2 regions of the Enterobacter mori genome follow, and region 2 is predicted to be linked to the other one. Evidence: predicted binding sites of a transcription regulator. Region 2 holds the regulator's gene; the other holds the start of a gene.

Region 1 (16,054 bases), 1.9 Mb from region 2:
GCCTGGTCGATATCGGCGTCGACTGCTTCAAGACCGACTTCGGCGAGCGTATCCCGACGGACGTGCAGTGGTTTGACGGGTCCGATCCGCAGAAGATGCACAACCACTACGCCTACATCTATAACGAACTGGTGTGGAACGTGCTGAAAGAGACGGTGGGGGAGGAAGAGGCGGTGCTGTTCGCCCGCTCCGCGTCCGTCGGTGCGCAGCAGTTCCCGGTGCACTGGGGCGGCGACTGCTACGCCAACTATGAATCCATGGCCGAAAGCCTGCGCGGCGGGCTGTCGATTGGCCTGTCTGGCTTCGGGTTCTGGAGCCACGATATCGGCGGGTTCGAAAACACCGCCCCCGCGCACGTCTACAAGCGCTGGTGCGCGTTCGGGCTGTTCTCCAGCCACAGCCGCCTGCACGGGAGCAAATCCTACCGCGTGCCGTGGGCGTACGATGACGAGTCCTGCGACGTGGTGCGCCACTTTACGCAGTTGAAATGCCAGCTGATGCCGTACCTGTACCGTCAGGCGGCGATGGCTCGCGAGTGCGGCACGCCGATGCTGCGCGCGATGATGCTGGAGTTCCCGGACGATCCGGCGTGCGATTATCTTGACCGTCAGTACATGCTGGGGGACGCGTTAATGGTGGCGCCAGTGTTCTCTGAGGCGGGGGACGTGCAGTTCTACCTGCCGGAAGGCCGCTGGACGCACCTGTGGCACAACGACAAAATCCAGGGCAGCCGCTGGCATAAGCAGCAGCACGATTTCCTGAGCCTGCCGGTCTACGTGCGCGACAACACGCTGCTGGCGCTGGGCAACAATAACCAGAAGCCGGACTACGCGTGGCACGAGGGGACGGCCTTCCAGCTGTTTAACCTGGAGGATGGCGCAACGGCGGTGAGCGACGTGCCTGCGGCGGACGGCTCCGTGGCGTTTACGCTGAAGGCGTCACGTCGGGGCGACATCGTGACCTTTACCGGCGCGGGAGACGCGCAAAACTGGTCGGTGTGCTTGCGCAACGTGCAGAAGGTGAGCGGTGTGAAGGGGGGGTCACACGCGGGCAGTGAGTGGGGTGTGGTGGTGAAAGCGGAGGGGAATGAGGTGGTGGTTCAGTTCTGAGGTGGAAAATGCCCGGTGGCGCTTCGCTTACCGGGCCTACATTGGATCGTAGGCCGGGTAAGGCATAGCCGCCACCCGGCTATTTACTGTGCCGGAGCCACCGTCGACACCACCCCGCCCGTCATCGTCTGCTGCACCTGCTGTTTATCCATATTCACCGCGTTCAGCTTGCCGTTCACCGTCGGCTTAAGCGGGGTATTCGCCTGCACGCTGCCGCTGGCGGTGAGCTGAACATTGCCGTCGCCTGCAATCGGCAGCGCAGGCCAGCCCCACTGCTGCAGCACGTTGAGCGGCATGCCGCGCCCGTTCAGGCTCACCGTGGTCTGCCGCTGTGGCAGCTGTGAAACCGTCGCCGTTGCTTCCAGAATACCTTTCTCGGTAAAGGCGCTCAGGTCGGTAATGTTCACCGTGGCGGCGTTCGCATTCAGCGCCAGCGACGGACGGCGCACGTCCACGCGGTTAAAGGTCGCGGCCGCACCGTTCAATGTTGCACTGCCGCCCCAGACGCCCCACTGGCGGTCTTTCGCCAGCTGCAGGTTTGCGCCATAGCCGTCCAGAGAGGTGATCTGCCATGGGAAGGTGGGATCGATGTCGATCACCAGATTGCGGCTCAGGCCGAATTTTTTTAGCGTCACGCTGTTCAGCCATTCCGGCAGGGGATCCATCCACAGCGTTTTCCAGTTTTCAGGCAAGGTGTATTCCAGCCCGGCGATGGCGGCATCATCCAGCACCAGCGCTTTGCCGTCGCGCAGCCAGTTGCCGGAGGTGCGAACCATGCCGCCTTCCCAGCGGGAGGTGAACTGGCGCAGTGCGATACCCTGCGGGGAGAATTCCGCGTTCAGGATCGGGTCGAACAGATGCAGCGATCCGTAGATAAACTCGCTGGCGTTCATGGACAAACGCCCCTCCTGGCTCTGCCAGTCGCCTTTGCTGAGCGTCAGGTTACGCAGGCTCAAATCAAGGTCCGTCACCGCCCAGTCCGGCCCCTGCAGGCGCGCGTCGGTTACTTCCAGCCGACCAATCTGCAGGGAAGGGAGCGTGGTGATGGGAGCAAAGAAATCCATCAGCGATTTATCACTTTGCAGGCGGATCTCATTCAGACGCATGCTGTCGATAATCCAGCTGCCGTCAGCGTTACGCAGGGCGGAGCCGGTGAGCGAGCCGCGCGCCATATCCGCGCCAATGGTGCTCAGCACCACCTCTTGTCCGTTGAGCTGCCCCTGAATCAGGACGTTGCTGGCCGGGACGCCGTTCAGGGTGAGCGAGCCTGCACTCATCTGGATCTGCGCGTTTTTGCCCAGCACGTTGCCCGCCTCAGGCTGCCACGGGCTGACGCCGCCCGTGACTTTCTGCGCGCTCAGGTCCCATTCGGTATTCGGGCTGTTAAAGGCCATGTTATTTAGCTGCAAGCGGTCCGCCTGGAAAGGCAGCGGCGCGGTTTGCGGAGAGAGGTTCAGCGTGCCATCAAAGAGGGTGATGGTATCCATATGCAGCGGATCGGTTACCTGACGGCTGCTTAAACCGATATCGACTTTTTTGGCCACCAGGGTGGCGGGTTTGCCGTCACGACCAAAGGTGACATTTTCCAGAATGAGGTGAGAAGGGGATGAAAAGCGGTGATCCATCAGGTCAAAGTTGAGTTCGTAATCGGTATTGACCGTAACCCAATTGCTCACCTGCGACGCGCCCCAGCGGGTCTGGAGCAAAATATAGAATGCCAGCACCACCACAAGCAGAGCTAACAGAAGATAGATGATCAGCTTTCCAATAAATTTCATGGTCTTCCATCCCGCAAAACGCACATAAAGGAGTTATGCACGATTTATGCGCAATGCTCAAGGCGGGAATGGTGTAAAGAGATGTCACGGCAGGCCTTGACTGCCTGCCGTGAAGGGGATCAGTTCTTTTCAGGCGGGAAAACGAGGTTCAGCACGATAGCGGTGATACCGCCCGCGGCAATGCCGGAAGAGAGCAGGTTTTTCACCCAGTCAGGCGCAAACTGCAGGATCAGCGGCTGCTGGGAAACACCCAGACCGACGGCCAGCGACAGGGCGATAATCATGATCGCGCGGCGGTTCAGCGGCTCGCGGGAGACGATACGCACGCCGGAGGCCGCGATGGTGCCAAACATCACCAGGGTTGCGCCGCCAAGTACCGGTTCAGGGATGTGCTGCACAAAGCCGCTCACTGCCGGGAACAGGCCGAGGACGATCAGCATCAGCGCCACCACAAAACCGACGTAGCGGCTGGCTACGCCGGTCAGCTGGATCACGCCGTTGTTCTGACCGAAGCAGGAGTTCGGGAAGGTGTTGAATACGGCAGAGACAAACGAGTTCAGGCCGTTCGCCAGCACGCCGCCTTTCAGGCGCTTCATGTACAGCGGGCCGGACACCGGCTGCTCGGAGACGTCCGAGGTAGCAGTGATGTCACCGATGGTTTCCAGAGAGGTGATCATAAAGACCAGCATCAGCGGCAGCAGCAGGCCCCAGTCAATGCCCAGTCCGTAGTACAGCGGCGTTGGCACGGTGATCAGCGCGCTGTTGGTCGGCGCGGTGTTCTCCGGCAGCATGCCCAGCGCCCACGCCAGCAGATAACCCGCCGCCATGGCGATCACCAGCGAGGCCACGCGCAGGTATGGGTTACGCTGACGGTTAAGCAGAATAATGATCGCCAGCACCACGCCCGCCAGCAGCAGGTTTTTCGGCGCGCCGAAGGTGTGGTCGCTCATTGCCGCATATCCGCCGCCGATGGACGTCAGGCCCACCTGAATTAGCGACAGGCCGATGATCATGACGACCACGCCGGAAACCAGCGGGGTAATGACGCGACGCGCCAGGTGCAGAACGCGGGAGATCACCATCTCCGTACAGCTGGCCAGCATCAGCGTGCCGAACAGTGCCGCCATCATGGTCGGGACATCCGCCCCGCCGGTTTTCAGCGCCGTACCGCCCATGATCAGCGGTGCCACGAAGTTAAAGCTGGTGCCCTGAATCGACAATAATCCCGACCCCACCGGACCCCAGGCTTTAATTTGAATAATCGAGGCCACGCCGGAGGCGAAGAGAGACATGCTGATAATGTGCTGCGTGTCCTGCGCCGGTAAACCGAGCGCCTGGCAGATCAGCAGCGCCGGGGTGATCACCGCAACAAACATCGCCAGAAGATGCTGGCAGGCGGCGAAAAGCGTTTGCGGCAGCGGCGGTCGATCTTCAAGGCGGTAAATCAGTTCGCTATTTTGCTTCTGCGCAATCGGTTGCGCATCAGGCGACTCTACGGTGTTAACGGACATCGGCGACAATCCCACGGTGGAAAAGCGGGCATTTTATCTGACCACCTGGTAAAAGCAAACGATTGCCAGCAAAAAAAGGGAAGAAAATCTGCCGCTGTGCGCAGGTTTTCTACAACGCATCGGGAAAAAAAATTACACTTTTTGCGCCGGGAGCTCATGAAGAGCGCAAACCGGCCCAGGATAACGCCGCGTGTGTATGGAACACGCGCAAAACAGGAGCCTTCTATGATTCATCTCGATACGTTGTCGACACTTGTTGCCGCAACGCTGGTCTTACTGCTTGGCCGTAAGCTGGTACATAGCGTTTCCCTTCTGAAGAAATACACCATTCCTGAACCTGTCGCCGGTGGCCTGCTGGTGGCGCTGGCCCTGCTGATTCTGAAAAAAAGCATGGGCTGGGAAATCGATTTTGATATGTCCCTGAAAGACCCGCTGATGCTGGCCTTCTTTGCCACCATCGGCCTGAATGCCAACCTGGCGAGCCTGCGGGCGGGCGGTAAAGTGCTCGGCGTATTTCTGATTGTGGTGGTGGGGCTGCTGCTGATGCAAAACGCCATCGGCATCGGGATGGCGACGCTGCTGGGGCTGGATCCGCTGATGGGGCTGCTGGCGGGGTCGATTACTCTGTCAGGCGGTCACGGTACCGGGGCCGCGTGGAGCAAGCTGTTCATCGAGCGCTACGGGTTTGAAAACGCGACGGAGGTGGCGATGGCCTGTGCGACCTTTGGTCTGGTGCTGGGTGGCCTGATTGGCGGCCCGGTGGCGCGGTATCTGGTTAAGCACTCCACCACGCCGAACGGCAGGCCTGACGATGAGCTGGTGCCGACCGCGTTCGAAAAGCCGGACGTCGGGCGCAGTATTACCTCGCTGGTGCTGATTGAAACCATTGCGATGATCGCCATCTGCCTGACCGTGGGCAAAGTGGTTGCGCAATGGCTGGCGGGGTCCGCGTTTGAACTGCCGACATTTGTTTGCGTGCTGTTTATCGGGGTGATCCTGAGCAACGGTCTGGCGCTGATGGGCTTCTACCGCGTGTTTGAACGGGCGGTATCGGTGCTTGGAAACGTCTGCCTGTCGCTGTTCCTGGCGATGGCGCTGATGAGCCTCAAACTGTGGGAGCTGGCCTCGCTGGCGCTGCCGATGGTGGCGATACTGGCGGTGCAGGCGCTGTTTATGGCGCTGTACGCCATGTTCGTGACCTGGCGCATGATGGGCAAAAACTACGATGCTGCGGTGCTGGCGGCGGGTCACTGCGGGTTTGGTCTGGGGGCTACCCCAACGGCTATCGCCAACATGCAGGCGATCACCGAACGGTTCGGGCCATCGCACATGGCGTTTCTGGTGGTACCGATGGTTGGCGCATTCTTCATTGATATCGTCAACGCGCTGGTGATTAAGCTGTACCTGATGCTGCCGATGTTTGCCTGAAATCAGGCGTTGGAATACCGCTCGGTTTCCGGCATCCAGCGCTCAATTAACGCTGCCGCCTGTTCGGGGTAGCGTTCATGAATATGGCGTGCGAGGCGTTGAACTTCGGGGATCATAGCCTGATCGCGCAGCAAATCCGCCACTTTGAATTCCGCGTTCCCCGTCTGACGCGTACCCAGCAGTTCTCCCGGGCCGCGGATCTCCAGGTCTTTTTGCGCAATCACAAAACCGTCGTTGCTGTCGCGCAGTACCTGCAGACGCATCTGTGCGGTTTTTGAGAGCGGGGCTTTGTAGAGCAGTACGCAGTGGGACGCTACCGCGCCACGGCCAACGCGCCCGCGCAGCTGGTGGAGCTGGGCAAGGCCGAGACGCTCCGGGTTTTCGATGATCATCAGGCTGGAATTCGGGACGTCCACGCCGACTTCGATCACCGTGGTGGCGATCAGCAGATGCAGATCACCCTGTTTGAACGACTGCATCACCGCCTGTTTTTCGGCGGGCTTCATGCGTCCATGAACCAGACCCACGTTCAGCTCCGGCAGCGCCAGCTTAAGCTCTTCCCACGTGGCTTCCGCAGCCTGTGCTTCCAGCAGTTCAGACTCTTCAATCAGCGTACAGACCCAGTAGGCCTGACGCCCTTCGTGGGTGCAGGCGTTGCGCACGCGGTCGATGATATCGCTGCGGCGCGTGTCAGGAATGGCGACCGTTGTGACCGGGGTACGGCCCGGCGGAAGTTCGTCGATGGTAGAGGTATCCAGATCGGCGTAGGCGGTCATCGCCAGAGTGCGCGGGATCGGCGTGGCGGTCATGATCAGCTGATGCGGGTGGAAACCCTGCTGCAGGCCTTTCTCCCACAGTGCCAGACGCTGATGCACGCCGAAGCGGTGCTGCTCGTCGATAATCACCAGCGCAAGGCCGTTAAACTGCACCTGCTCCTGGAAGATGGCGTGCGTGCCGACAATCATCTGCACCTGCCCGCTGGCAATAGCTTCCTGCTGCGCAAGGCGTGCTTTGCCTTTTTGCTTCCCGGCAAGCCAGCCCACTTCAATCCCCAGCGGCGCGAACCAGGCGCGGAAATTGTTGGCGTGCTGTTCAGCCAGCAGTTCGGTCGGCGCCATCAGCGCCACCTGTTTACCGTGAGCAATCGCGCGCAGGGCAGCCAGCGCGGCAACCAGCGTTTTACCGGACCCCACGTCACCCTGCACGAGGCGCATCATCGGCACGTCGAGCGCCATATCGCGTTCGATTTCGGCGGTGACGCGCGCCTGTGCGCCGGTGGGTTTAAACGGCAGCGAGGCCAGCAGCTTATCTTTGAGTTCATCATTCTGGCTTAAGGGCTGGGCATGGAAACGCTGCGCGCCCGCGCGAAGCGCCAGCATGCTCAGGTTATGCGCCAGTAATTCCTCAAGGATAAGACGCCGTTGGGCGGGGTGTGTGCCACTTTCTAAATCGCTGAGCTGCAGCGTTGGCGGCGGGCGGTGCAGGGTGCGCAGCGCTTCGGGCAGGCTCATCATGCCCTGCGCCAGCTCGGGTGGCAGCAGCTCGGTAATGGCGCAGGTATCCAGCAGTTCCAGCGCCTGATCGGTAAGCTTACGCAGCGTCGCCTGCTTGATGCCTTCCGTCGTCGGGTAAACCGGGGTGAGCGTCTCCTGCAGCTCCGGCGTACTGAGATCGCCCTGCACGCGGTACTCGGGGTGGATCATCTCTGCGCCGTATTTCCCGCGTTTGGCTTCGCCATAGGCCAGCACCCTGCGGCCCGTCGCCAGGCTGTTTTTCATCGCCGCGCTGAAGTTGAAAAAACGCATGGTGAGAATGCCGGTACCGTCGCTGATCTGACAGGTCATCATTCGGCGTCCGCCGAAGGTGATGTTGCAGTTCAGGACTTCGCCTTCAACGGTGGCGTAAATGGCGGGAAGGAGATCGCCAATCTTATAGAGCTGGGTACGGTCTTCGTAACGCAGGGGGAGGTGAAGCAGGAGATCCTGCACGGTGTGCAGGCCAATCTTAGCCAGCTTATTGCTTTGCGCCGCGCCCACGCCCGTCAGGCTGTTGAGCGGGATGGCATCCAGCAAGCGGCCTTTCATCACTTACCCGGCGTACTGCATGGTGGCCCACCACTCGGCATCGGCTTGAATCTCGCCCTGCGCGTTGACGTGGGGGTAAGGCAATTTTTTCTGCTTCGCAACGCGAGCCAGCACCGGATAACCACCTTCAAACAGCAGACGCTGCTGTTCCTCTTCCGGCAGCATGCTGTTGCTGCGCTCGTACATCCCGGCGTTCTGACGCTGGCGCTGCGCTTCATACAGAATGAGCGCGGACGCCACGGAGACGTTGAGAGACTGGACCATGCCGATCATCGGAATGATGATGTCCCGATCCGCCAGATCCAGCGCTTCCTGGGAGATCCCGGTTTTCTCCTGACCCATCAAAATGCAGGTCGGGCGGGTGTAATCGATCTCGCGGAAATCTACGGCTTTAGCGGACAGGTTAGTGGCCAGGATCTGCATTCCGCGCCCTTTCAGGTGCGATACGGCTTCGCCAATGGTGTGATGATTTTTGACAGACACCCAACTGTTGCTGCCTGCCGCTGCCGAAACCGTATTTCGCATACGGCCGTCCGGCCAGACGGCGTGCACTTCATGCACACCGACGGCATCTGCGGTACGAACGATAGCAGAGACGTTATGAGGTTTATGCACCTGCTCCATGCAGACCGTCAGATCAGGCTGACGCCTGGCGAGCATTTCGCAGATACGTGCATAACGTTGTGAATTCATAAACCTAGTTTCGGTTTCGGGTGACTTTAATCACGTCCGGCATGACGCGGATTTTGCGCATAATATTCGCCAGATGCACGCGGTCGCGCGCGGTCAGACGAATAAAGGCGCTATACACGCGACCATCTTTTTCTTCCGTATTCAGGCTCTGAATATTGGAAGAGGCCGTGTTGATCGCAGCCGTCAGGTTCGCCAGGGCACCCTGGTGGTTGAACATATCCACCTTAATTTCGGTGATAAATTCCTGTGCGGTCTCTTTATCCCACTCGACCGCCATAAACTTCTCGGCTTCTTTCTGGTAGCCGCGAATGTTACGACAGGATTCGTGGTGGATAACCAGCCCTTTACCCGGGCTGACGTGCGCAATAATCGGGTCGCCTGGAATTGGACGGCAACATTTTGCGAAGGTGATCAGCACCCCGTCCGCGCCTTTAATCGGCAGGTGTCCGTGGCTTTGCGTCGTTGCAGGCACCGCTGTTGTGTCGCCTTGCTGCAGGTTCTTCGCCACCACCACGCTCATGGCGTTACCGAGGCCAATCTCTGCCAGCAGGTCATCAAGCGACGCGAGCTTCATACGCTCCAGCTCACGCTGGATGTTCTCCTGCGGAATTTCAGCCAGCTTACGGCTGCCGCCCAACGCGTGGTTGAGCAGACGACGCCCCAGGCTGACGGAATCATCGCGCTTGAGGTTTTTCAGCAGCTGGCGAATTTTGGCACGTGCTTTGGAGCTCACGACAAAGTTCAGCCAGGCCGCGTTCGGACGTGCGCCCGGCGCGGTAATAATTTCTACCGTCTGGCCGCTGGAGAGCGGCTGAGACAGCGGGTAAGGCTGTCTGTCGACGCGCGCACCGACGCAGGCATGCCCGATATCGGTATGCACGGCGTAAGCGAAGTCGACCGGCGTTGCGCCTGCAGGCAGTTCGACAATGCGACCTTCTGGGGTGAAAACGTAAATTTCATCCGGGAAGAGATCGGATTTAACGCTCTCGATAAATTCAAACGAGCTACCCGCGCTCTGCTGAAGCTCCAGCAGGCTCTGCATCCAGCGCTGGGCGCGGATTTGTGCGGTCGTGCTGCTTTCGCCACCGTGCTCTTTATACGCCCAGTGTGCGGCAACCCCCATCTCTGCCATCTGATCCATGTCTTCGGTGCGAATTTGCACCTCAACAGGCACGCCGTGCGGCCCGATCATCGAGGTGTGCAAAGATTGATAGCCGTTCGCTTTGGGAATGGCGATGTAATCTTTCATCCGCCCCGGACGCGGTTTGTAGAGGCTGTGCATCTGCCCCAGCACGCGATAGCAGGTGTCCGAGTCGTGGACAATGACGCGGAAGGCGTAGATATCCATGATCGAGTGAAAACGCTGCTCTTTGAGCACCATTTTGCAGTAGATGGAGTACAAATGTTTCTCGCGACCGCTGACGCGGCACGGAATTCCCGCTTCCTGTAAGCGCCCTTCAATTTCCGAGAGGATTTTTTGAATCATCTCTTTACGGTTACCGCGTGCGGCTTTCACCACCTCTTTAATCACGCGATAGCGGTTCGGATACAACGCTTCAAAACCCAGCTCTTCCAGCTCGGTTTTAATGTGATGAATACCTAAACGGTGCGCCAGCGGGCTGTAGATTTCGAGGGTTTCACGGGCAATGCGGCGACGTTTATCCGGGCGAAGTGAGCCCAGCGTGCGCATGTTGTGGGTACGGTCAGCGAGTTTGATGAGAATGACGCGGATATCCTGCACCATCGCCATAATCATCTTGCGGAAGTTTTCGGCTTGTGCCTCTTTCTTGTCGCGGAAATTCAGCTTATCAAGCTTAGAGACCCCTTCCACCAGTTCGGCAACGCTTTTGCCAAACAGCTGTTCCATGTCCTGATACGTGGCAGGGGTATCTTCGATCACGTCGTGCAGCAGAGCGGCCATGAGCGTTTCGTGGTCGAGTTTCATCTCGGCCAGAATACAGGCCACCGCTACCGGGTGCGTGATATAGGGTTCACCGCTTGAACGTGTCTGGCCCTCGTGAGCGTCACGTGCAACGAGATACGCCTGCTGAAGACGCTTAATCTGGTCTTCAGGCAGGTAGGTTTGAATCAGTTGATTCAGGCTTTCAAACAGATACAAGGGCGACCCGCAGGTTTAATTAACGACGACCTTCAGCAATAGCGGTTACGGCCTGCAGTTCTGCGGCTTCCTGCTCTTGCTGCTCCTGGCGCTCACGCACGTCGAGGATCTGGTTGTTGATCAGACCTTCTTCGATTTCGCGAAGTGCAATAACGGTGGTTTTATCGTTTTCTTCCGGTACCAGCGGATCTTTACCGCCTACCTGCATCTGACGAGCGCGACGCGCGGCGACCAGCACCAGGTCAAAACGGTTACCAATTTTCTCTACAGCGTCCTGAACAGTTACGCGTGCCATACTTAAAATGCTCCACAGGTGAAGAAATGACTGGGCATGATACTGAAAGTGGGTTCAGTCTGCCAACAGTTTGGTGATTAATGCGTCATGTCGCTGCTTCTGGCGGCTCATACGCAGGCGTTCTGCACGAAGAATGGTTTTGAGATCGCTCAGCGCGGCATCAAAATCATCATTCACAATAAGGTAATCATATTCCGCGTAATGGCTCATTTCTGCAACAGCCTGTTCCATACGCTTTGCGATGACTTCTTCGCTGTCCTGACCGCGGCCACGCAGGCGGCGATCAAGCTCATCTTTCGATGGCGGTAAAATAAAGATACTGCGCGAGTCAGGCATTTTCTTGCGAATTTGCTGCGCGCCCTGCCAGTCGATATCCAGGAACACGTTTACGCCGGTTGCCAGAACCTGCTCAATGGTTTCACGCGAGGTGCCGTAGTAGTTACCGAACACTTCAGCATGTTCAAGAAACGCGTCTCTGCCGATCATCGCTCTGAATTCGTCGTGATCCACAAAGAAATAGTGTTCACCGTGCACTTCACCCGGACGCGGCGCTCGCGTGGTGTGAGAAACAGAAACCTGTGTGTCGTACAACGGTTGGGTTTTTAACAGTGCCTGAATAAGGCTGGATTTACCCGCGCCACTAGGGGCAGAAACAATATAAAGCGTGCCTTGAGCCATGAGAGTCTTTTGTATGTGTTAGCGAAGAAGTCCTACATACGGGCTTATTATACACGTCGGCGCACCGTGACGTAGCCTTTGTCACACTTTTTCCCCTGGATTATTGATTTTTGCGTGCCGTTTTCCGGTTTTACCCGCGGTTTGCAGAAATAAAAAGAAACCCTGGATGCCACCTCGCAAAGCGAAAGGTTGCCGTTAGCGTTGTTTCAGTCATCAGGTTATACCTCCTGCAACGCAAAGGAGGGGTAGCAATGTGGCGATGGATAAGCGGATTACTGGTGTTGTGGTGTGGCTATGGCGCGGCGGTGTGTCCGGTGTGGTCGCAGGCAAAAGCAGAGAAAGAGATTGCGTCGTTAAGCGCGCAGATCAAACGCTGGGATGATGCCTACTGGAAGCAGGGGGTGAGTGATGTTAATGACGACGTGTACGACCAGCTTAACGCACGGTTAACCCAGTGGCAGCGGTGTTTTAGCAGCGAGCCTTCAGAAGAGAAACTCCCCGCGCTGACGGGGAGCGTAAAACATCCTGTTGCCCATACGGGCGTACATAAAGTGACCAACAAAGAGGAGTTGAGACAGTGGATGCGTGCCCGACAGCATCTCTGGCTGCAGCCTAAAGTTGACGGTGTGGCGGTAACGCTGGTCTATCGTGACGGAAAGTTAACTCAGGCCATCAGCCGCGGTGATGGCCTGAAAGGTGAAGACTGGACCGAGAAGGTGCGTTTAATCCCGTCTGTTCCGCAAAAGCTCACCGGCGCGCTGGCGAATAGCATCTTACAGGGCGAGCTTTTCTGGATGCACGACAACCACATTCAGAGCCAGATGGGCGGAATGAACGCTCGCGCAAAGGTGGCGGGTGCGATGATGCGACAAAAGGATAACGCGCTATTGAGTAACATCGGCGTATTCATCTGGGCATGGCCGGATGGGCCGAAAGATATGAAGACGTCGTTGGCTGAGCTGTCTAAAGCCGGTTTTACGCTGTCGGCGCGGTATACGCTTCCCGCCGAATCTGTTGATGCCGTCGAGAAACAGCGCGCGGCCTGGCACGTGACCGCATTACCCTTTGCCACGGATGGCATTGTGGTGCGTTCCGAGGATGAACCCGCGGGCGAAAGCTGGTTGCCCGGTGAAGGAAACTGGGTCGTCGCGTGGAAATATTCTCCTGTTTCGCAGCTTGCTGAGGTAAAGAATATCCAGTTTTCTGTAGGACGAACGGGTAAGGTATCCGTCATCGCAGGGCTTGAGCCTGTGCGACTGGATGATAAACAGGTGCGACGAGTCAGTCTGGGATCGGTTGGGCGTTGGCAGAGACTGGATATCGCACAAGGCGATCAGGTGCTGATCAGTCTCGCCGGACAGGGTATTCCGCGCCTGGATAAGGTGGTCTGGCGAGGGACGGACAGACAAAAACCGCAGCCTCCTGCCTTGAAGTACCATTCATTAAGCTGTTTTTATGCCTCGCTGGACTGCATGGAGCAGTTTTTTGCCCGGCTAACATGGCTCAGCTCTAAACAGGGGCTGGATATCGAAGGGTTAGGGGAGTCCGGCTGGCGTACGCTCTGGCAGGCTCATCATTTCGAACATATCTTTTCATGGCTGTTATTAACACAGGCGCAGCTTCAGGCCACGCCGGGGTTTTCTGCGGCGCGCGGGCTAGCGCTCTGGCATCGTTTTAATCGGGTGCGGGAACAACCTTTTATCCGTTGGATTAGCGCGATGGGAGCTCCGCTATCCAAATCGACACTGAACGCTATCGATGGGCGATCGTGGCAGGCAATGAGCCAGCGAAGCTCTGCCGACTGGCAAACCTTGCCGGGAACTGGAGAGGAGAAAGCGCGGCAAATCATGAACTGGATGCGCGCGCCTCAGGTTGACGTGCTGGCGAAGTGGCTCGCTGAACAGCACATCAACGGATTTTGACATCAGTGCGCGCTGTGCTTGTAGTGAAAAACGGGCAGCCCGAGCTTCAGACGCAGCGCCAGCATGCGGGCCGTAAAGCCAAACAGCAGCGTCGAGATGACCACTACATCATGGTTCGAAACGTAATGCTGCAAGGCGATATAGAGTACCGCTGCGACAAAGGAAATCCCGGCATAGAGCTCTTTTTGAAAGACCAGGGGAATACGTTTGCAGAACATATCGCGCAGCACGCCGCCGAATACGCCCGTGACCACAGCAGCAATAGTGGCGATAACCGGCCCTTCACCCATATCGAGCGCGATTTGCGCACCGATGATTGAAAAGACGATCAGCCCCAGAGCATCAAGCACCAGGAACAGACGGCGAAGATGGGGCATAACGGGTGCCACGATAGTAGTGAGCACGGCGGCTGTCGCCACGATAATGACGTATTCAGGGTGTTTAACCCAGCCGAGCGGGTAATGACCAAGCAGGATATCGCGCACGGAACCGCCGCCCAGCGCGGTCGCTGTGGCAATAATAATCACGCCGAAGGTGTCCATACGGCGACGCCCGGCAGCAAGCGCGCCGGTCATGGCTTCTGCGGTGATGCCAATGAGATAAAGAATGTGAAGCAGCATATACCCTCCGGTGTGAACGCGGGGGGAGGTTAACGATTTGTGCGCACGATCACGATTGAGATTTTCTAAGGCGAGTCAGTTTGCCTTATAAAATTTTATCACATTAGTCTGGACAGGCTTGATGAAGGGCGGAAGCGAGGAAAAATTAGAGTCAGGACGGATGAGAAATAGTAATGGGTGGTGCAGCTGACACCACCCGAAAGACACTATTCAATATTCTGGATCTGCTCGCGCATCTGCTCAATCAGTACTTTCAGCTCAATTGCTGAATTCGTCACTTCTGCATTGATAGATTTAGATGCGAGGGTGTTCGACTCGCGGTTGAACTCCTGCATCATAAAGTCCAGACGGCGACCTACCGCTTCCTTCTTCTTCAGAATGTTATAGGTTTCTTTAACGTGCGCTTCCAGACGGTCCAGCTCTTCAGCGACGTCAATACGCTGCGCCATCAGCACCAGCTCTTGTTCGAGACGGGTGTTTTCCAGCTGAACTTCCGCTTCTTCCAGTTTGGCGACAAGACGCTCGCGTTGCCATTGCAGCACTTCTGGCATATGGGTGCGGACTTTGGCGACTTCGGTGCTCACGCCTTCAAGACGCTGCTCAATCATCGCTTTCAGCGCCTGGCCTTCGGTTTCACGGGCAACGATAAAGTCATCCAGCGTGCCGTCGAGGGCTGCCAGGATTTCAGCGGCAATGGCGTCCAGATCCTGCTCACCGGCGGCCATGACGCCGGGCCAGCGAAGAATGTCAACCGGGTTGATTTCGCCTTCATCGCTCTGCATTTTGACCCAGTTCGCTGCATTCACGAGCTGTTTTGCCAGTTTTTCGTTGAGGATGAGCTCGCCCTGTGCGCTGGCATCGGGCTCAAAGCGCAGGTTACATTCGACTTTACCGCGCGTCAGACGCGCACGGATACGCTCGCGTACGACAGGCTCAAGGCTGCGGAACTGCTCCGGCATACGGAAATACGTTTCCAGGTAACGCTGGTTTACCGAGCGCATTTCCCATGTAGCGCTACCCCAGCTACCCTTGATTTCACGCCGGGCGTAGGCGGTCATACTGCGGATCATAGACATTCCCGTTTTTAGAGGAGAGATGGGGGGATTATAGCTTTCAGGGCTTTGTCAGGATAGGAATAAGCGCGTTTAATCCGTATAATGCGCAGCCACATTCGTTCAAGCCGGAGAATCCATCATGCGTCCATCAGGTCGTAGCGCCAACCAGGTGCGTCCCGTCACCCTGACCCGTAACTATACAAAACACGCTGAAGGCTCCGTGCTGGTTGAGTTTGGTGACACTAAAGTTTTGTGCACCGCCTCCATCGAAGAAGGCGTTCCGCGCTTCCTGAAAGGTCAGGGCCAGGGCTGGATCACCGCTGAGTACGGCATGCTGCCGCGGGCGACCCATACCCGTAATGCCCGTGAAGCGGCGAAAGGCAAGCAGGGCGGTCGTACCATGGAAATTCAGCGTCTGATCGCGCGTGCGCTGCGCGCTGCCGTTGACCTGAAAATCCTCGGTGAATTCACCATCACTCTCGATTGCGACGTCATTCAGGCTGACGGCGGCACGCGTACAGCATCTATTACCGGTGCCTGCGTGGCGCTGGCGGATGCCCTGAACAAGCTGGTTGCGGCCGGTAAGCTGAAAACCAACCCAATGAAAGGCATGGTTGCCGCGGTTTCTGTAGGTATCGTTAACGGCGAAGCGCTTTGCGATCTGGAATACGTTGAAGATTCTGCCGCCGAAACCGACATGAACGTGGTGATGACCGAAGACGGTCGCATCATTGAAGTACAGGGCACGGCAGAAGGCGAGCC
Region 2 (16,054 bases):
CCAATTGCAACGGCGGCCATATCGGTGGCGCTGTAGCCACCCGCCATTACCGTATCCACAAATCCCATTGCGGTCTGGGCCACTTGCGCGACGATCACCGGTATTGCCAGTGCCAATAACTGACGCGCTTCAATCATGTACTTCTGCACGTGAACACCTTTTGTATTGTTGTTATATGAGAGACTAAAAAAGCCGCCGAAACGGGCAGCAAGAAGAAAATGCAGGGGGATAGCCAGCTATTGTAGCGGGGTTTATCTAATTATCTAGTGAAAAAATCGCCAGAAAATGCGCTCCGCTGGCAACCTGTTTTTCCAACTGTTATTGTGGAGGGATTAAACGGTGTCACCACCGTCCGGAAAAAACAGGAGTTGTAAGCATGTTTACTGGCATTGTGCAGGGCACCGCCAAAGTGGTGTCTATTGATGAAAAACCCAATTTCCGTACTCACGTGGTTGAGCTGCCGGAATATATGCTCGACGGCATAGAGACCGGCGCCTCGATTGCACATAACGGCTGCTGCCTGACGGTGACCGAAATTAACGGTAACCAGATTAGCTTTGATTTAATGAAAGAGACGCTGCGTATCACCAACCTGGGTGAACTGGTGGTGGGGGATACCGTCAACGTTGAGCGCGCGGCGAAGTTCAGCGACGAGATCGGCGGCCATCTGATGTCGGGACACATCATGACCACCGCCGAGGTCGCAAAAATTGTTACCTCGGAAAATAACCGTCAAATCTGGTTTAAAGTTCAGGATCCGGCATTAATGAAATACATCCTGTATAAAGGATTTATTGGTATTGATGGGATTAGTTTGACGGTCGGAGAAGTGACGCCGACGCGCTTTTGCGTGCATTTAATACCCGAGACGCTGCAGCGCACAACGCTGGGCGCAAAAAAACTGGGGCATCGCGTGAATATCGAAATCGATCCGCAAACTCAGGCGGTAGTGGATACCGTTGAACGTGTCCTGGCGGCAAAAGAGGCGGCGATAATAAAAGCCGTTGAGGAAGAATAAAAAACAACCCCGGATATCCGGGGTTATTTTTTAGCGTGCGACACGTAATCCGTGTTCAATGCCGCGACTGAAAACAACCTGCCAGAGCTGAATATCCCGCGCACGGAAAGCACCCGCACAGGCATTCAGATAATAGCTAAACATGCGTTTGAACCGTTCGGAATAGTTGTCTGCAATCTCGGGCCAGGCTTCCTGAAAACGTGAGTGCCATGCCATCAATGTGGTGTCGTAATCCGCGCCGAAGTTATGCCAGTCTTCAACAATGAAGTGGGACTCGCTGGCGTTAGCAATCTGGCGCACGGACGGTAAACAGCCATTCGGAAAGATGTATTTATTGATCCACGGGTCCACGTTATTGTCGGTGCGCTTAGAACCTATGGTATGGAGCAGGAAAATACCGTCAGGCTTCAGGTTTCGGTCGGCAACGTCAAAATAGGTTCTGTAGTTTTTCGGACCCACGTGCTCGAACATGCCAACGGAAACGATGCGGTCGAACTGTTCGTTCAGGTCGCGGTAGTCCTGAAGTCGAATATCTACATCCAGATCCTGGCAACGTGTCTGAGCCATTTTTTGTTGTTCAGCTGAAATCGTCACGCCCACAACGCTGGCACCGTAATGCTTCGCCATGAAATACGCCAGACCGCCCCAGCCGCAGCCGATATCAAGCACGCGCATACCCGGTTTTAGCTGCAGTTTCTCGCAGATTAGACGCAGTTTATCTTGCTGCGCCTCTTCAAGCGTTGTGGCCTTTTTCCAGTAGCCGCAGGAATATTGCATTAAGGGATCCAGCATACGGCTGAACAGGTCATTACCAAGATCGTAGTGCTCTTTACCGACGATCCATGCCCGCTTTTTACTCTGCAGATTGAACAGGCGGGCGGAGGCGATACGCAGCGTGTCTTTGAAGTGGCGGGGGAGCTGATTTTCAAGACCGGCGCGTAATACGCTGGAGAAAAACATGTCCAGCCGTTCACACTCCCACCAGCCGTCCATATAGCTTTCGCCGAGACCTAACGATCCCTCTTGCAAGACGCGTTTAAAAAAATCGGGATGTTTGACCTGCGGATCGGCGGGGGAGGACCCATTAATCGTGATGCCCGCACGTCCCAACAGTTCACTGACGATCCGGGACCAGTTATCGTCCGGAACGCTGACTTCTTCTATACACGATGAACTCATAGCTTCTCCATCACCTTGCTGTGATCAGAACCTTAAAACAGCGTAGACGCTTTTTTGGGTTTGTGAGAAGTCTCACGGTAAATGCCCGCGAGGCTAATATCCGACGTAGAACAGAGGAAGGGAGATAACCCTTGCCGAAAAGCCTTCCATGGTAAAACGGGAGCACTCCGGCTCCCGTTAACACTTAATATTTATCGTATTTCATCGAACCAAATTTAGTATAGGCCTCAAAATTTGGTGATTCAATAGAAAATTCTTAGCAACCTAATCACTGTGTCTTAACATAATTTCTGGCGCGATTATGCGTGCGACGTTTCTACCTGCTGACGCGCATTCTGCTCGCGCTGTGCGGAAAGCTGCATACGGTAGCCAAAGGCAGCCAGCGCAACGGTCACCAGCATCACACTGGTGGTCGTCAGGAGCGGCGTGGAAATCAACGCAGAGACCACCAGACTTGCCAGGAAGCACAGACCCAGCTGTAACGTGTTCTGCAGCGCGGCGGCGCGTCCCGTCGCCTGTGGGAACGGACGTAACGCCTGCGCGACTACGATTGGGTAAATAGCACCGTTAGCGACGGCCATGACGCAGAACGGAATCAAAATTTCTGTCAGGCCCGTACCCGGAATAAACCCGACGGCCCAGGTGCCGAAAACGCTTAACGCGAACAACACCAGTAGCCAGGGCAGCATCTGCTGGCCTTCCCACTTCTGCAGCGCTGCGCGACAGCCGTAGCCGCCGACCAGGAAAGCAATGGTCTGTGGAACATAACTCAGGCCGATTGCCGCCGGGCTGTATCCCATATCGTGCAGAATGAACGGCGAGCCAGTCAGCCACGCGAAGAAACTGGCGGAACAGGCCGCGTAAATCAGGACGTTACCGCGATACGCTTTTGAACGCAGCAGCGAGGCAAAGGTAATCGGCTTCGCGTCAGGATGCGTCTCTTTTTTATGCGCAGGCTTGAGGAAAAACGCAGGCAGCATCAATACCAGCGTGATGGCAAAGAGCGTAGCGAAAATCGCCTGCCAGTCGAAATGGGCCAGGATCCAGCTTCCGAGCAAAGGTGCAAGGGCAGGCGAGAGACCGACCAGCGGCATAATGGTGGCGAAAATTCGGTTAGTGCGTGATGCCGGGTAATAATCGGTCACCAGCGCCTGCCAGGTCACCGCTGCAGCACAGACGCCAACGGCCTGAATGAATCGCAGTACCAGCAGCCAGGTGGCATCGCGTACCCACAGCATGCCCAGACAGCCCACGGCAAAAATAGCCAGACCCAGCAGCAGCACCGGTTTACGACCAAAGCGGTCGGAGAGTGGTCCCCAGAGCAGTTGCGCGAAGGCAAAACCGGCGAGGAACAGGCTCAGGCTGGCGCTGATAGCGGCTGCGGGGGTTTGCAGATCTTCCTGCATCGCGGCAAATGCCGGCAGATACATGTCGGTCGCTAAAAAGCCCAGCACGCTTAAGCCGCCGAGCCAGACCAAAAATCCTTTCCTGGGTTGCATTATTTTATTCTCCTGAGGAGGCAGGTGTACGTTGGCGCAGAGTGTAGGGAGTGCAAAGCGGCTTGTGAAACGCTAATATTTGCTGAGTGCATTCAAATTTTTTGCAGGCAGAACATGTGGTCAGATTATTCTCTTGAAGTTGTCGATGCTGTTGCCCGTAACGGCAGTTTCACCGGTGCCGCGCAGGAGTTACACCGCGTACCCTCGGCCATCAGTTACACCGTGCGTCAGCTGGAAGAGTGGCTGGCGGTTCCGCTGTTCGAGCGGCGTCATCGCGACGTGGAATTAACGCCCGCAGGCGCGTGGTTTTTAAAGGAAGGGCGTTCTGTCATCAAAAAAATGCAGATCACCCGCGAGCAGTGTCAGCAGATCGCTAACGGCTGGCGAGGCCATCTCTCCATCGCGGTGGACAATATCGTCAAGCCGGAACGGACCCGGCAAATGATCGTGGATTTCTATCGTCATTTTTCTGATGTCGAACTACGTGTCTCCCAGGAGGTGTTCAACGGCGTCTGGGATGCGCTGGCGGATGGCAGGGTGGAGATGGCGATTGGGGCAACGCAGGCGATCCCCGTCGGGGGACGCTATGCGTTTCGCGATATGGGGATGCTGAGCTGGACCTGCGTTGTCGCCAGCGATCATCCGCTGGCGGCAATGGAAGGCCCTCTCAGCGATGACACGCTGCGCAACTGGCCGTCGCTGGTGCTGGAAGATACCTCGCGCTCGCTGCCCAAGCGCATCACCTGGCTCCTGGACAACCAGCGTCGCGTGGTGGCTCCTGACTGGGAATCGTCGGCAACCTGTCTTTCTGCGGGGCTGTGCGTGGCGATGGTGCCCGTTCACTTCGCGCGACCGCGCATCGATACCGGGGAGTGGAAAGCGCTGACGCTGGAAAATCCGTTCCCGGATGCGGCCTGCTGTCTGACCTGGCAGCAAAACGACGTATCGCCTGCGATGGCCTGGCTGCTGGATTATCTGGGAGACAGTGAAACCTTGAATCGGGAGTGGCTACGGGAGCCAGCATAACTGGCCCCCGGAATGCGATTAACGGCGATAGTCGCGGAACGGACCGTCCGCCACGGAGCGGCGCTCGATGAGGCGCGGGTGAACTTCAATCGACTGGGATTCTTCACGCTTGTTGACGATCCTGTCCATCAGCATGTTGAAAGCCGTTTCGCCCAGCGAGTCTTTTGGCTGGTGAATGGTGGTCAGCGCCGGGGTGAAGAAGCGCGCGTTACGCACGTTGTCATACCCGATCACGGAAATATCCTGCGGCACCCGCAGGCCCAGCTCGTCGGCGGCGCAGAGCGCGCCCATCGCCATAATATCGCCGCCACAGAAAACAGCCGTCGGGCGATGCGGTTGGGAGACAATCTGTTGCATTGCACGGTAACCCGATTCCGGCTCAAAGTCGCCCTGAACAATCCAGTTTTCCGGCACGGTGATCAGCGCCTCTTCCATTGCCTTCATAAACCCGGCCAGACGGCCCGCACCGGTGTTGCGTTCCAGCGGACCCGGGATCACGCCAATCTCGCGGTGACCGCGTTCGATCAGATAACGACCGGCCATATAGCCGCCTTCAAAGGCATTATCGATAACGGAATCGGTGAAGTCGGCGCGCGCTTCACCCCAGTCCATGACCACCATCGGAATGTGGCGATACTCTTCCAGCATGGACAGCACGGATTCCGGGTACTCGGAACACATTACCAGCAGGCCATCGACGCGCTTTTGCGCCATCATCGACAGGTAGGCGCGCTGCTTCTCGATGCTGTTCCACGCGTTGCCCAGAATCAGGGTATAGCCTTTCTGGAAGCAGTTTTTCTCAACCGCTTCGATGATCTCGGCAAAATAGGCCGCTTCACTGCTGGTTGCCAGCAAGCCAATCGACTTGGTGTGATTCACCTTCAGGCTGCGCGCAACCGCACTTGGGGAGTAATGTAACTCCTTGATCGCCGCCCAGACGGCGTTGCGCGTCTCTTCCGCGACGAAGCGGGTTTTGTTAATTACATGTGATACGGTTGTAGTGGAAACGTTTGCGCGTTTTGCTACGTCTTTTATTGTTGCCATTCAATGTCACTCCAGACCATATCCTAAACTCCTGAAAAACTTGAAGGTAAACGTTTGCCTTCTCTCACCCTTATTACGCAATCTTGAGTTGCGACACGCCGGGAAAACGACACAGGACGTCAGGAGGGGATCAATGGCCGGTACGCTAATAAATTTAGCGTGGAATTTTGTCCTATCTTGATGAAAAGGGGAAGAGCTAAAGTGGATATCAGTTTAAATCCAGGAAGATTTTTGACGTAAACTATGTAAAAATGAGCAAACTCACTTTTCGTGGGGTGATTAAAAGGAGAAAAATTGATGAGTTCCGATCTGAAGTTTTCGCTGGTGACCACCTTTATCGTGCTGGCATTGATTGTTGCCGGTGGTTTGACGGCTGCGCTGCACTGATTTACGCGGGGGGAGAGTCCTCTCCCTCCTCATTTTCTTCCGATTGTTACCTCTCTGGCAAAAATCTTTTGCCAAAATGTTAACTTCTCAAATTTTGTGATTGATGTCATGCTTTTGACTTCTTAGTTCTGTGTCGCGTGATGACACGGCATCCGGAGTTGACTCATGAAAATCAATTTTCCTCTGCTGGCCCTGGCGATTGGCGCCTTTGGGATTGGCACTACTGAATTCTCCCCGATGGGGTTACTGCCTGTTATCGCACGGGGCGTGGACGTCTCTATTCCTGCGGCCGGGATGTTAATCAGCGCCTATGCCATCGGCGTGATGGTCGGGGCCCCACTGATGACGCTGCTGCTGTCGCACCGCGCGCGTCGCAATGCGCTGATATTTCTGATGGCGATCTTTACGCTGGGCAACGTGCTCTCCGCAATTGCGCCGGATTACACCACTTTGATGCTGTCGCGTATTCTGACCAGCCTGAACCACGGCGCATTTTTCGGTCTGGGCTCGGTTGTTGCGGCAAGTGTGGTTCCGAAGCACAAGCAGGCCAGCGCGGTGGCGACCATGTTTATGGGGCTGACTATCGCCAACATAGGCGGTGTGCCTGCGGCCACCTGGCTGGGTGAAGTGATTGGCTGGCGAATGTCTTTCCTGGCGACAGCAGGGCTGGGCGTGGTGGCGATGGTGGCGCTGTTCTTCTCCTTACCGAAAGGGAGCGCCGGTGAACGTCCTGACGTACGTAAAGAGCTGTCGGTGCTGATGCGTCCTCAGGTGCTTTCCGCGCTGCTGACCACGGTGCTGGGGGCCGGTGCGATGTTTACCCTCTACACCTATATCTCACCGGTGCTGCACGATATCACCCACGCGACGCCGATCTTTATTACCGCGATGCTGGTGCTGATTGGCGTGGGGTTCTCTATCGGAAACTATCTGGGCGGGAAACTGGCCGATCGTTCGGTGAGCGGTACGTTGAAAGGCTTTTTAACCCTGCTGATTGTCATCATGATTGCGATCCCGTGGCTGGCACGCAACGAATGGGGTGCTGCGATCGCGATGGTCGTGTGGGGCGCTGCCACCTTTGCCGTGGTACCCCCGCTTCAGATGAGGGTGATGCGTGTCGCCCATGAAGCGCCAGGTCTCTCTTCTTCCGTGAATATCGGTGCGTTTAACCTGGGTAACGCGCTGGGGGCGGCAGCGGGCGGGGCGGTGATTTCCGGTGGTCTGGGATACAGTTTTGTGCCGGTAATGGGGGCAATTATTGCCGCTCTCGGCCTGCTGTTAGTGCTGATGTCCGGTCGTAAACAGCCAGAAGCCGCCTGCGCGGCGGAATAAGCAAAAGCGCAGAAGGGTGAACCCTTCTGCGTTCTCTTACGCGGCGAAGTTCTTCGCCACAAAGTCCCAGTTAGCCAGTGCCCAGAAGTGCTCCAGATAGTTAGGACGCGCGTTACGGTAATCAATGTAGTAAGCGTGTTCCCATACGTCCACGGTCATCAGCGGTTTAGCGCTGGTGGTCAGCGGGGTGCCCGCATTAGAGGTGGAAACGATAGCCAGTTTTCCATCCGCTTCTTTTACCAGCCACGTCCAGCCGGAACCGAAGTTTTTGATGGCCGCATCGGTAAACTTCGCTTTGAAGTCCGCGAAGCTGCCAAAAGCGGCGTTAATGGCGGTCGCCAGTTCACCGGTAGGTTCACCACCGGCATTTGGCGCCAGGCAGTGCCAGTAGAAGGTGTGGTTCCACACTTGAGCCGCGTTGTTGAACACGCCACCTTCTGAGCTACGGACGATCTCTTCCAGCGTTTTGCCTTCGAAATCGGTACCTTTGATCAGGTTGTTCAGATTGGTGACATAGGTTTGATGATGTTTGCCGTAATGGTACTCCAGCGTTTCCGCAGAAATGTGTGGCGCCAGGGCGTCTTTTGCATACGGTAGTGCAGGTAATTCGAACGACATTGCTTCTCTCCTTATTTTATTTGTATGTTGCCAATAACCCTACAGACAACAGGGAAAGGATAGCAAATTGAAAGGGTATGCAAAAGAGGAACTTACCCTGCCACGCGTGCGGCAGGGCAGGGGTTAGCGAATGGTTTTTGGCGTCATCACACGGCGCGCGCCAACGTAATGGCGCACCCAGTAGTCTTCACTGAGAGAGGTAATCTGGATGTCCTGGCCGCTGCGCGGTGACTGAATGAATTTTCCGTTACCGACATAGACCCCGACATGGTCAGCCGTGCCGCGTCCCTGGGTACGGAAGAACACGAGGTCACCGTTCTCCAGTTCACCACGATTGACCGGTGCGGCGTCGCGCAGGTGGTACATTTCATTTGCGGTACGCGGAATACGGAATTTCACCAGGTCTTTATAAGCGTAATAGACCAGGCCACTGCAATCGAAACCCGTTCGCGGAGAAGTGCCACCCCAGTGATAGGGTTTACCAATTTGCCCCATTAATTTATTCATCGCCGTTTTTTGCGCTTTCTGCATACGGACTTTATGCACTTCGGCTAATTTCGTGACTTTCGTGCACTTCGCTTTGTGACCTTTACGCGTAGTGCATTTTTCTGTTACGAGGCTGGCGGCCGTTTGCGAGGCTTTACGTCGGGTAGAATGTGCGGTGTGGGCTGGGGCTGTTTTCGTCTTGCTGGAGGCGGTCTTTTTGGTCGTTGTGGGTGTTTTTTTCTTTACGGTCTTGCTGGTGGTTTTTTTCTTACGTTCTGTGGACTTAACCAGATGCGTTTTTTGTACAGCAGAATGCCGCGCCTGTTCAGAGGCGTTCGCCGCTGGCGTGAAAGTGAGTGATGTAAACAGTAAAGCACAGAGCGTGATCGAGATTTTATTTATCCGCGCCACTGGGCAGTCCCCTGATTAATGCAGGCCATCAATAATACCCGCGTATGATTTACAAAGCCTGTCGATTCTAATCCATAAAAACCCGAGAAGTTAATAGCATTTTTCATTCTAAAATCATGTTTCGTTAGCAAGTGCAAAAAAATTCATCGTTCTGTCGCACTATTGTTCACTCCCTAAGCAAAACCGTACTGCAAACAGGGATAAGCGTCATTTGCAATGCATCTTTTAGCGTTAACCGTTAAAATAGTAAGACGTGACAAAAATGTTATTTTCCGATGTCTGTCTGAACCGCTACAATGTCAGACGAATGCCGTAACAGAAGTTAAAGGAAGCAAGACATGAGCACCACTATTGAAAAAATTCAGCAACAAATCGCTGAAAACCCGATTCTCCTGTACATGAAAGGTTCTCCGAAGCTGCCAAGCTGCGGTTTCTCCGCACAAGCGGTTCAGGCGTTATCTGCCTGTGGTGAGCGTTTTGCTTACGTTGATATCCTGCAGAACCCGGACATCCGCGCTGAGCTGCCAAAATACGCAAACTGGCCGACTTTCCCGCAGCTGTGGGTTGACGGTGAGCTGGTGGGCGGTTGCGACATCCTGATCGAAATGTATCAGCGTGGCGAACTGCAGCAGCTGATCAAAGAGACGGCGGCGAAATACAAAACCGAAGAACCAGACGCAGAGTAAGTTTTCTGCCTAAAGACAAAAAGCGACCTGTCGAGGTCGCTTTTTTTTTGTCGGGTGGCGCTGCGCTTACCCGACCTATGATTGAATATCGGCCTCATCGCCCATCGGCAGCGGCCAGCCGCCCAGACGTTTCCAGCGGTTAACAATTTCACAAAACAGTTCTGCCGTGCGCTCCGTATCGTAGAGCGCCGAGTGCGCCTGCGTGCCGTCAAACTCAATCCCTGCCGTGATGCAGGCTTTGGACAGCACCGTTTGGCCCAGCGCCAGACCGCTTAGTGCTGCGGTGTCAAACGTCACAAACGGATGGAACGGGTTGCGTTTCAGCGAGGCGCGCTCTGCGGCGGCCATGGTAAAGCTGTGATCGAACGTCGCATTGTGGGCCACCATAATGGCGCGGCTACAGTCATTCTCTTTCATGCCTTTGCGCACCATTTTAAAAATGGCGTGCAGCGCGTCATATTCACTGACCGCGCCACGTAGCGGGTTTTTCGGATCGATACCGTTAAAGGCCAGCGCCTCTGGCTGCAGGTTTGCCCCTTCGAAAGGTTCAACATGGAAATGCAGCGTGGTGTCCGGTGTAAGCCAGCCCTGTTCATCCATCTTCAGCGTGATGGCGGCAATTTCAAGCAGCGCATCGGTTTTAGCGTTAAATCCGGCTGTTTCTACATCAATGACAACGGGATAAAAACCACGAAAACGGTCGCACAGACCGGTAAATTGAGCGTTATCGGACATCAGGGTCTCTTACAAGGGGAAAAAAGCAGTGCGCATTATGGCAAATTTTGAGAGGGGATGCAGTAAAACTACGGGCGCATAGTGCGCCCTGCGGGATCAGTTGCCCAGACCGCGGCCAGCGTCTTTGGCTTCGATCAGTTCGATTTTATAACCGTCGGGATCTTCAACAAACGCAATCACGGTGGTGCCGCCTTTTACCGGGCCCGCTTCACGCGTAACGTTGCCGCCGTTGCTGCGGATGCGCTCACAGGCTTCCGCTGCGTTGTCCACTTCCAGCGCGATATGACCGTATGCGGTGCCCAGCTCATAGCTGTCCACGTCCCAGTTATAGGTCAGCTCGATTACGGCTTCATCGGATTCCGGGCCGTAACCCACGAACGCCAGCGAATATTTGTATTCAGGATTTTCGCTGGTGCGCAGCAGCGTCATGCCCAGAACCTTAGTGTAGAAATCGATGGAACGTTGCAGGTCGCCAACGCGCAGCATGGTGTGAAGTAGGCGCATAATTTCCTCATTAACCAATAGAATGGAATATTTTTTTGAACAGAAACGATGTTTTAGTATAGCGGCGAAATGTCGCCGCTATCAATGCACAATGGGGGATTAGAGCGAAGGGTAGTCGGTATAGCCTTCCGCGCCGCCGCCGTAGAAGCTTTCAGGGCGCTGGGGGTTCAGCTCCGCTTTCTTCTGCAGACGGGCAACCAGATCCGGGTTCGCAATAAAGTCACGGCCAAACGCGACTGCGTCGATCAGGCCTTTGCCGATCAGATCTTCCGCTTTTTCTGGGGTATACGCACCCGCACCGATGATCACGCCGTGAAAACGCTCGCGCACTTTCTGCCGGAAGGCTTCTGTGTAAGGCTGGCCGCCTGCCCAGTCCGGCTCGGACATGTGCAGATAAGCAATACCGCGTTTCGCCAGCTCTTCAATCAGATACAGCGCGTCCGCTTCTTCGTTCGGGCCGTTGTCGACGTTCTGGAAAGAGCCAATAGGGGAGACGCGAATGCCAATACGGTCTGCGCTCCACTCTTTACAAACCGCATCCACCACTTCCAGGACCAGACGCGCGCGATTTTCAACGCTGCCGCCGTACTGGTCCGTGCGGTGGTTAGAGGACGGTGACAGGAACTGGTGCAGCAGGTAACCGTGTGCAGAGTGCAGCTCAACCAGGTCGAAACCGGCTTCACGGGCGTTCGCCACGGCCTGACGGAAATCGTTCACAATGCCAGGGATCTCGTTCAGCTCCAGCGCACGCGGCATGGAAGTATCGACGCGAATTGCATTGCCGTTTTCATCGCGCAGGGACGTTCGGGTATTTGCGCTCAGGGCAGAAGCGGACACCGGAGCCTGACCGCCAGGCTGGATGCTGCTGTGCGAGATACGGCCTGTGTGCCACAGTTGAACCGCAATGCGGCCATCTTCTGCGTGCACGCCTGCGGTGATTTTCTTCCACGCGGCAATCTGTTCCGGGCTGTGCAGACCTGGCGCACCGGCATAGCCTTTCGCCTGGGCAGAAATCTGCGTGGCTTCAGAGATGATAAGCCCTGAGCTTGCGCGCTGACGGTAATATTCACCCATCAGAGGCGTTGGAATGTCACCCGGCTCGATGCTGCGAAGACGGGTCAGCGGGGCCATAAACACACGGTTTGGCGCGGTAACAGCGCCCACTTTCAGTGGGGTAAATAACTTTTCAGCGGACATAACGACTCCTGAGTAGACCAGTCGACTAGTAATGACGTAAATAAAAACGCCTGCTAAGCGCCAGGCGCAGTAATACTGCTTTTTACATGTGCCAGCGCGCTTTCGAGCGGCACGGCACTGCGAGAAATCTTGGCCTGCAGGTTGGCCCCTAACCAGAGGGAGTACAAAACCTGAGCCTGTGTTAGCGGGTCGCCGGGGAAGGCGAGCGTGTTTTCATCACGCCCCTTCGCCAGCGCCTGCGCGAGCAGGGCGATAACCCCACTGGCACCTTTATCCATCGCCGCGCGCATATCTTCGGAGAGATCGCACACTTCTGCAGAGAGTTTTACCGTCAGGCAACCGCTGATGATGCCCTGCTGACAGAACTGCGTCAGCGTTTCCTGATAGTAGTTCAGAACCCGATCCCGGTAGTTACCTGCACCGCTGGCGAAGTGGGTGGCAAGACGCTGATGGTAGCTGGCGTAGTGCCGCTCCAGCATGGCCACGCCGAAGGCTTCTTTGGAGCGAAAGTAGTGATAAAACGACCCCTTCGGCACCTCAGCGGTTTTCAGTAACTCACTCAACCCCATACCGGTAAACCCGCGGTGCATGCAAAGACGCTCGCCGGTTGCCAGTAAATGTTCGCGTGTATCGTGTTCAGTGTGTCTGCTCATGGGTGCACTCTAATAGACCGCTCGGTCTAATGCAAGCTTGCTTAGTGACGACATGGCGACAAAATATCCATCTGTTGCTGATAAACCGTTGATTTCACGTCCATCATACCCAGTACGGTGGCGAACAAATTGTCCTGCGATACCGCATCTTTTGCTGCATGGTCACGCAAACACTGCTCGTTGACGCCATAATTTTTCACGTAGTCAGGGGAGAGCCAGAACATAAAGGGAATATGCGTTTGCTGCTCTGGCGCCAGCATGTACGGCGTACCGTGCAGATAAATCCCGCTTTCACCCAGTGATTCACCGTGATCGGAAAGATAAATCAGCGCCGTGTTCATGTTGGTCTGACGGGCTTTTAAGGCGTCAATCGTTCTACTGACCACACTGTCGGTATAGAGGATGGTGTTGTCATAGGTGTTCATCAGCGCCTGATGATCGCAGTCCTGTATTTCATTGGTATCACAGGTTGGCGTAAATTTTCGGAAGCTGTCCGGATAGCGTTTGTTATACGCCGGACCGTGACTGCCCATCAGATGGATAACCAATACCGTGTCTTGCTTCAGACCGTCCAGCACATTATCCAGACGATAGAGATTCACATCATCAATGCAGGTTTTGTCTTTGCAGAATTGATCCAGTTTCCACTGCGTCATATCTGTGTGCGGCACACGGTCGCAGGCACCTTTACAGCCGCCGTCGTTATCACGCCACAGCAGATTGACACCAGCATGGTTAAGCACGTCGAGCAGACCTTCCTGGTGACGCGCGAGGTCAGCATCGTATGTTTTCCGGGTCATGCCGGAAAACATACAAGGGACAGAAACGGCGGTTTCGGTACCACAGGACGAGGCCTGCGGGAAGTTAATGACGTCTTGCTTTTTCAGTTCCGGGTTAGTTTCGCGCCCGTAGCCGTTGAGCGAGTAGTTTGCCGCGCGTGAGGCTTCACCGACGACCAGCACCAGCACGGTTTTCTTTTGCTGCCCGGCAATCAGTGGGCCTTTATGGGCATCTTCACCGATGCGTACCAGCGTTTGGTCGCCCGCAAACCAGCGCATTTTGCTGTACTTCACGACGGCGCTGACGTAGTTCGCCGGAGTGACCATTTTGACAATGCTTTTATTATTGCGAAACAGCGAGGCGTAATCTTTATAAAAGACGGCAGCCACCAGAATAATGACCAGAAGTGCCCCCAGCATTGCGGCAAAGCGCATAAGGAGGGCATACCACCATTTCCCGGTACGGATCCGCGTCAGTGCAAGTATGACGGAAGGGACAATACCGGCAACGGCAATCCACAGGATCATCTGTGGCGTGAGCAGTGCCGTAGCTTCCTGGGAATTGGTTTCAAACACGTTCACAATCATGTTCTGATCGATAACCGCGCCGTAGGTATACATAAAGTAGGTCGCGGCAGCGCATCCGATGGTCAGGACAATCAGCAGCGGCTTACGAATAAAAGGAATATTTAGCAGGCTAAAGACAATTACCCAGCCGCAAAACAGCACCAGGGGTACGGAAGCGGCGAAGAGGATGTCGTGCAGATGTGCAGGGGCGATAATGGCCCAGCTGCGCTGAATAAAAAGTGCATTTAGCGCAGTAAAGAATAGCGCACAACCCAGAGTGAATTTAATATCGTTACAGTGTAACTTTTTTGAAAACCACATCATAAGCAAACCATTCGTTATAGTGATGCGGCGAGTATAGAGAGGGAAGATTAGTGAAACCTTAATGCCACAAAACGGTGGTAAATCTCTTGCACAGTAGGCGCATAACGTCTTCACTGTAAGTGATGGTCGGTTTGTGGAGGTGAGTGTGGCAGAGCAACTGGAATTTTTCCCCATCCAGAGCCCGTGCCGGGGGATTTGTCAGGTTGATGAACGCGGCTATTGCCGTGGGTGCATGCGTACCCGTGACGAGCGGTTTAACTGGCAAAACTTTAGCGATACACAAAAGCAGGACGTGCTTCGCCTCTGCCGACAGCGTTTGCTGCGCAAAATTCGCGCAAACAAAGCGGGGGAAACCGAAGAACCCCAGCAACCTTCACTGTTTTAACACGGTAATTGCGTATACTCATGACATCACGTTCTTGAGGAAAATGTTATGGTTCAGCGTATTACCCTTGCCCCGCAGGGGCCAGAGTTCTCCCGTTTTGTCATGGGCTACTGGCGTTTGATGGACTGGAATATGTCCCCGCTTCAGCTGGCGAGCTTTATTGAAGAGCATCTCGATTTAGGGATCACCACCGTCGATCATGCCGACATTTATGGCGGCTATCAGTGTGAAGCCGCCTTCGGTGAGGCGCTAAAGCTGGTGCCAGCCCTGCGTCAGCGGATGGAGATCGTCACCAAGTGCGGTATCGCCACCACCGCGAAACCTGAAAACGCGCTCGGCCACTACATTACCGACAGCGCACACATTATAAAGAGCGCCGAGCAATCTCTGGTGAATCTGGCAACCGATCATATCGATCTGCTGCTGATCCATCGTCCTGACCCATTGATGGATGCCGATGAGGTGGCGGAAGCGTTTCTGAATCTGCACCAGAGTGGAAAAGTCCGTCATTTTGGCGTGTCGAACTTCACCCCGGCGCAGTTTGCGCTTATGCAATCCCGTCTGCCGTTTACCCTGGCCACTAATCAGGTCGAGATTTCTCCGGTACACCAGCCTCTGCTGCTGGATGGTACGCTCGATCAGCTGCAGCAGCTGCGCATTCGTCCTATGGCGTGGTCGTGCCTGGGCGGCGGTCGTTTGTTCAATGACGATGAATTCCAGCCCCTGCGTGACGAGCTGGAAACCGTTGCCCGCGAACTGAATGCCGAAAGCATTGAGCAGGTGGTCTATGCGTGGATCCTGCGTCTGCCGTCTAAGCCACTGCCGATTATCGGTTCGGGTAAAATTGAGCGTGTGCGGTCCGCGTTGGCGGCCGAAGAGCTGAATATGACCCGTCAGCAGTGGTTCCGCATCCGCAAGGCCGCACTGGGCTACGACGTGCCATAAACCGCCCTAAGGTGACTTTCCGGTGAAATCTTTGCCTCTGGTATACACTTAAGGGGCAAAAAATAACCAGCGGAGGTCATATGAAGCGTTTTGCTCTGGCATTGGTCACGCTGGTTGTTTGCGCAGGGGCGCAGGCAGCCAGCGACGAAGTAGAAATGAATCTCGTCACCTCTCAGGGGGTAGGTCAGTCCATCGGTACGGTGAAGATCACGGAGACCGATAAAGGGCTGGAGTTCGCCCCCAACCTCAAAGCACTTCCTCCCGGTGAACATGGTTTCC

The links. Region 2 encodes PurR, which represses purine synthesis genes. Its sites were predicted from a motif close to CANGCAAACGTTTGCNTG; they were not measured.
Region 1: the regulator PurR is predicted to act here: its motif matches at 4,450-4,467, upstream of gltS (sodium/glutamate symporter).

Annotation. Positions count from the first base shown of each region.
Region 1 is NZ_CP104285.1:89,189-105,242, forward strand. It holds gene yicI (alpha-xylosidase) at 1-1,109, shown strand, start outside; gene N2K86_RS00460 (AsmA family protein) at 1,193-2,887, opposite strand; gene xanP (xanthine/proton symporter XanP) at 3,007-4,398, opposite strand; gene gltS (sodium/glutamate symporter) at 4,624-5,826, shown strand; gene recG (ATP-dependent DNA helicase RecG) at 5,829-7,910, opposite strand; gene trmH (tRNA (guanosine(18)-2'-O)-methyltransferase TrmH) at 7,914-8,603, opposite strand; gene spoT (bifunctional GTP diphosphokinase/guanosine-3',5'-bis pyrophosphate 3'-pyrophosphohydrolase) at 8,608-10,722, opposite strand; gene rpoZ (DNA-directed RNA polymerase subunit omega) at 10,742-11,017, opposite strand; gene gmk (guanylate kinase) at 11,072-11,695, opposite strand; gene ligB (NAD-dependent DNA ligase LigB) at 11,947-13,617, shown strand; gene N2K86_RS00505 (trimeric intracellular cation channel family protein) at 13,620-14,237, opposite strand; gene N2K86_RS00510 (YicC/YloC family endoribonuclease) at 14,444-15,307, opposite strand; gene rph (ribonuclease PH) at 15,432-16,054, shown strand, end outside.
Region 2 is NZ_CP104285.1:1,984,018-2,000,071, forward strand. It holds gene mdtK (MdtK family multidrug efflux MATE transporter) at 1-149, opposite strand, end outside; gene N2K86_RS09475 (riboflavin synthase) at 377-1,018, shown strand; gene cfa (cyclopropane fatty acyl phospholipid synthase) at 1,049-2,197, opposite strand; gene punC (purine nucleoside transporter PunC) at 2,497-3,696, opposite strand; gene punR (DNA-binding transcriptional activator PunR) at 3,811-4,722, shown strand; gene purR (HTH-type transcriptional repressor PurR) at 4,741-5,766, opposite strand; gene cydH (cytochrome bd-I oxidase subunit CydH) at 6,064-6,153, shown strand; gene N2K86_RS09505 (MFS transporter) at 6,319-7,485, shown strand; gene sodB (superoxide dismutase [Fe]) at 7,522-8,103, opposite strand; gene N2K86_RS09515 (C40 family peptidase) at 8,227-9,000, opposite strand; gene grxD (monothiol glutaredoxin 4) at 9,339-9,686, shown strand; gene rnt (ribonuclease T) at 9,762-10,421, opposite strand; gene gloA (lactoylglutathione lyase) at 10,518-10,925, opposite strand; gene N2K86_RS09535 (alkene reductase) at 11,025-12,122, opposite strand; gene N2K86_RS09540 (TetR/AcrR family transcriptional regulator) at 12,176-12,775, opposite strand; gene eptA (phosphoethanolamine transferase EptA) at 12,817-14,442, opposite strand; gene N2K86_RS09550 (DUF1289 domain-containing protein) at 14,591-14,830, shown strand; gene N2K86_RS09555 (aldo/keto reductase) at 14,879-15,775, shown strand; gene sodC (superoxide dismutase [Cu-Zn] SodC) at 15,856-16,054, shown strand, end outside.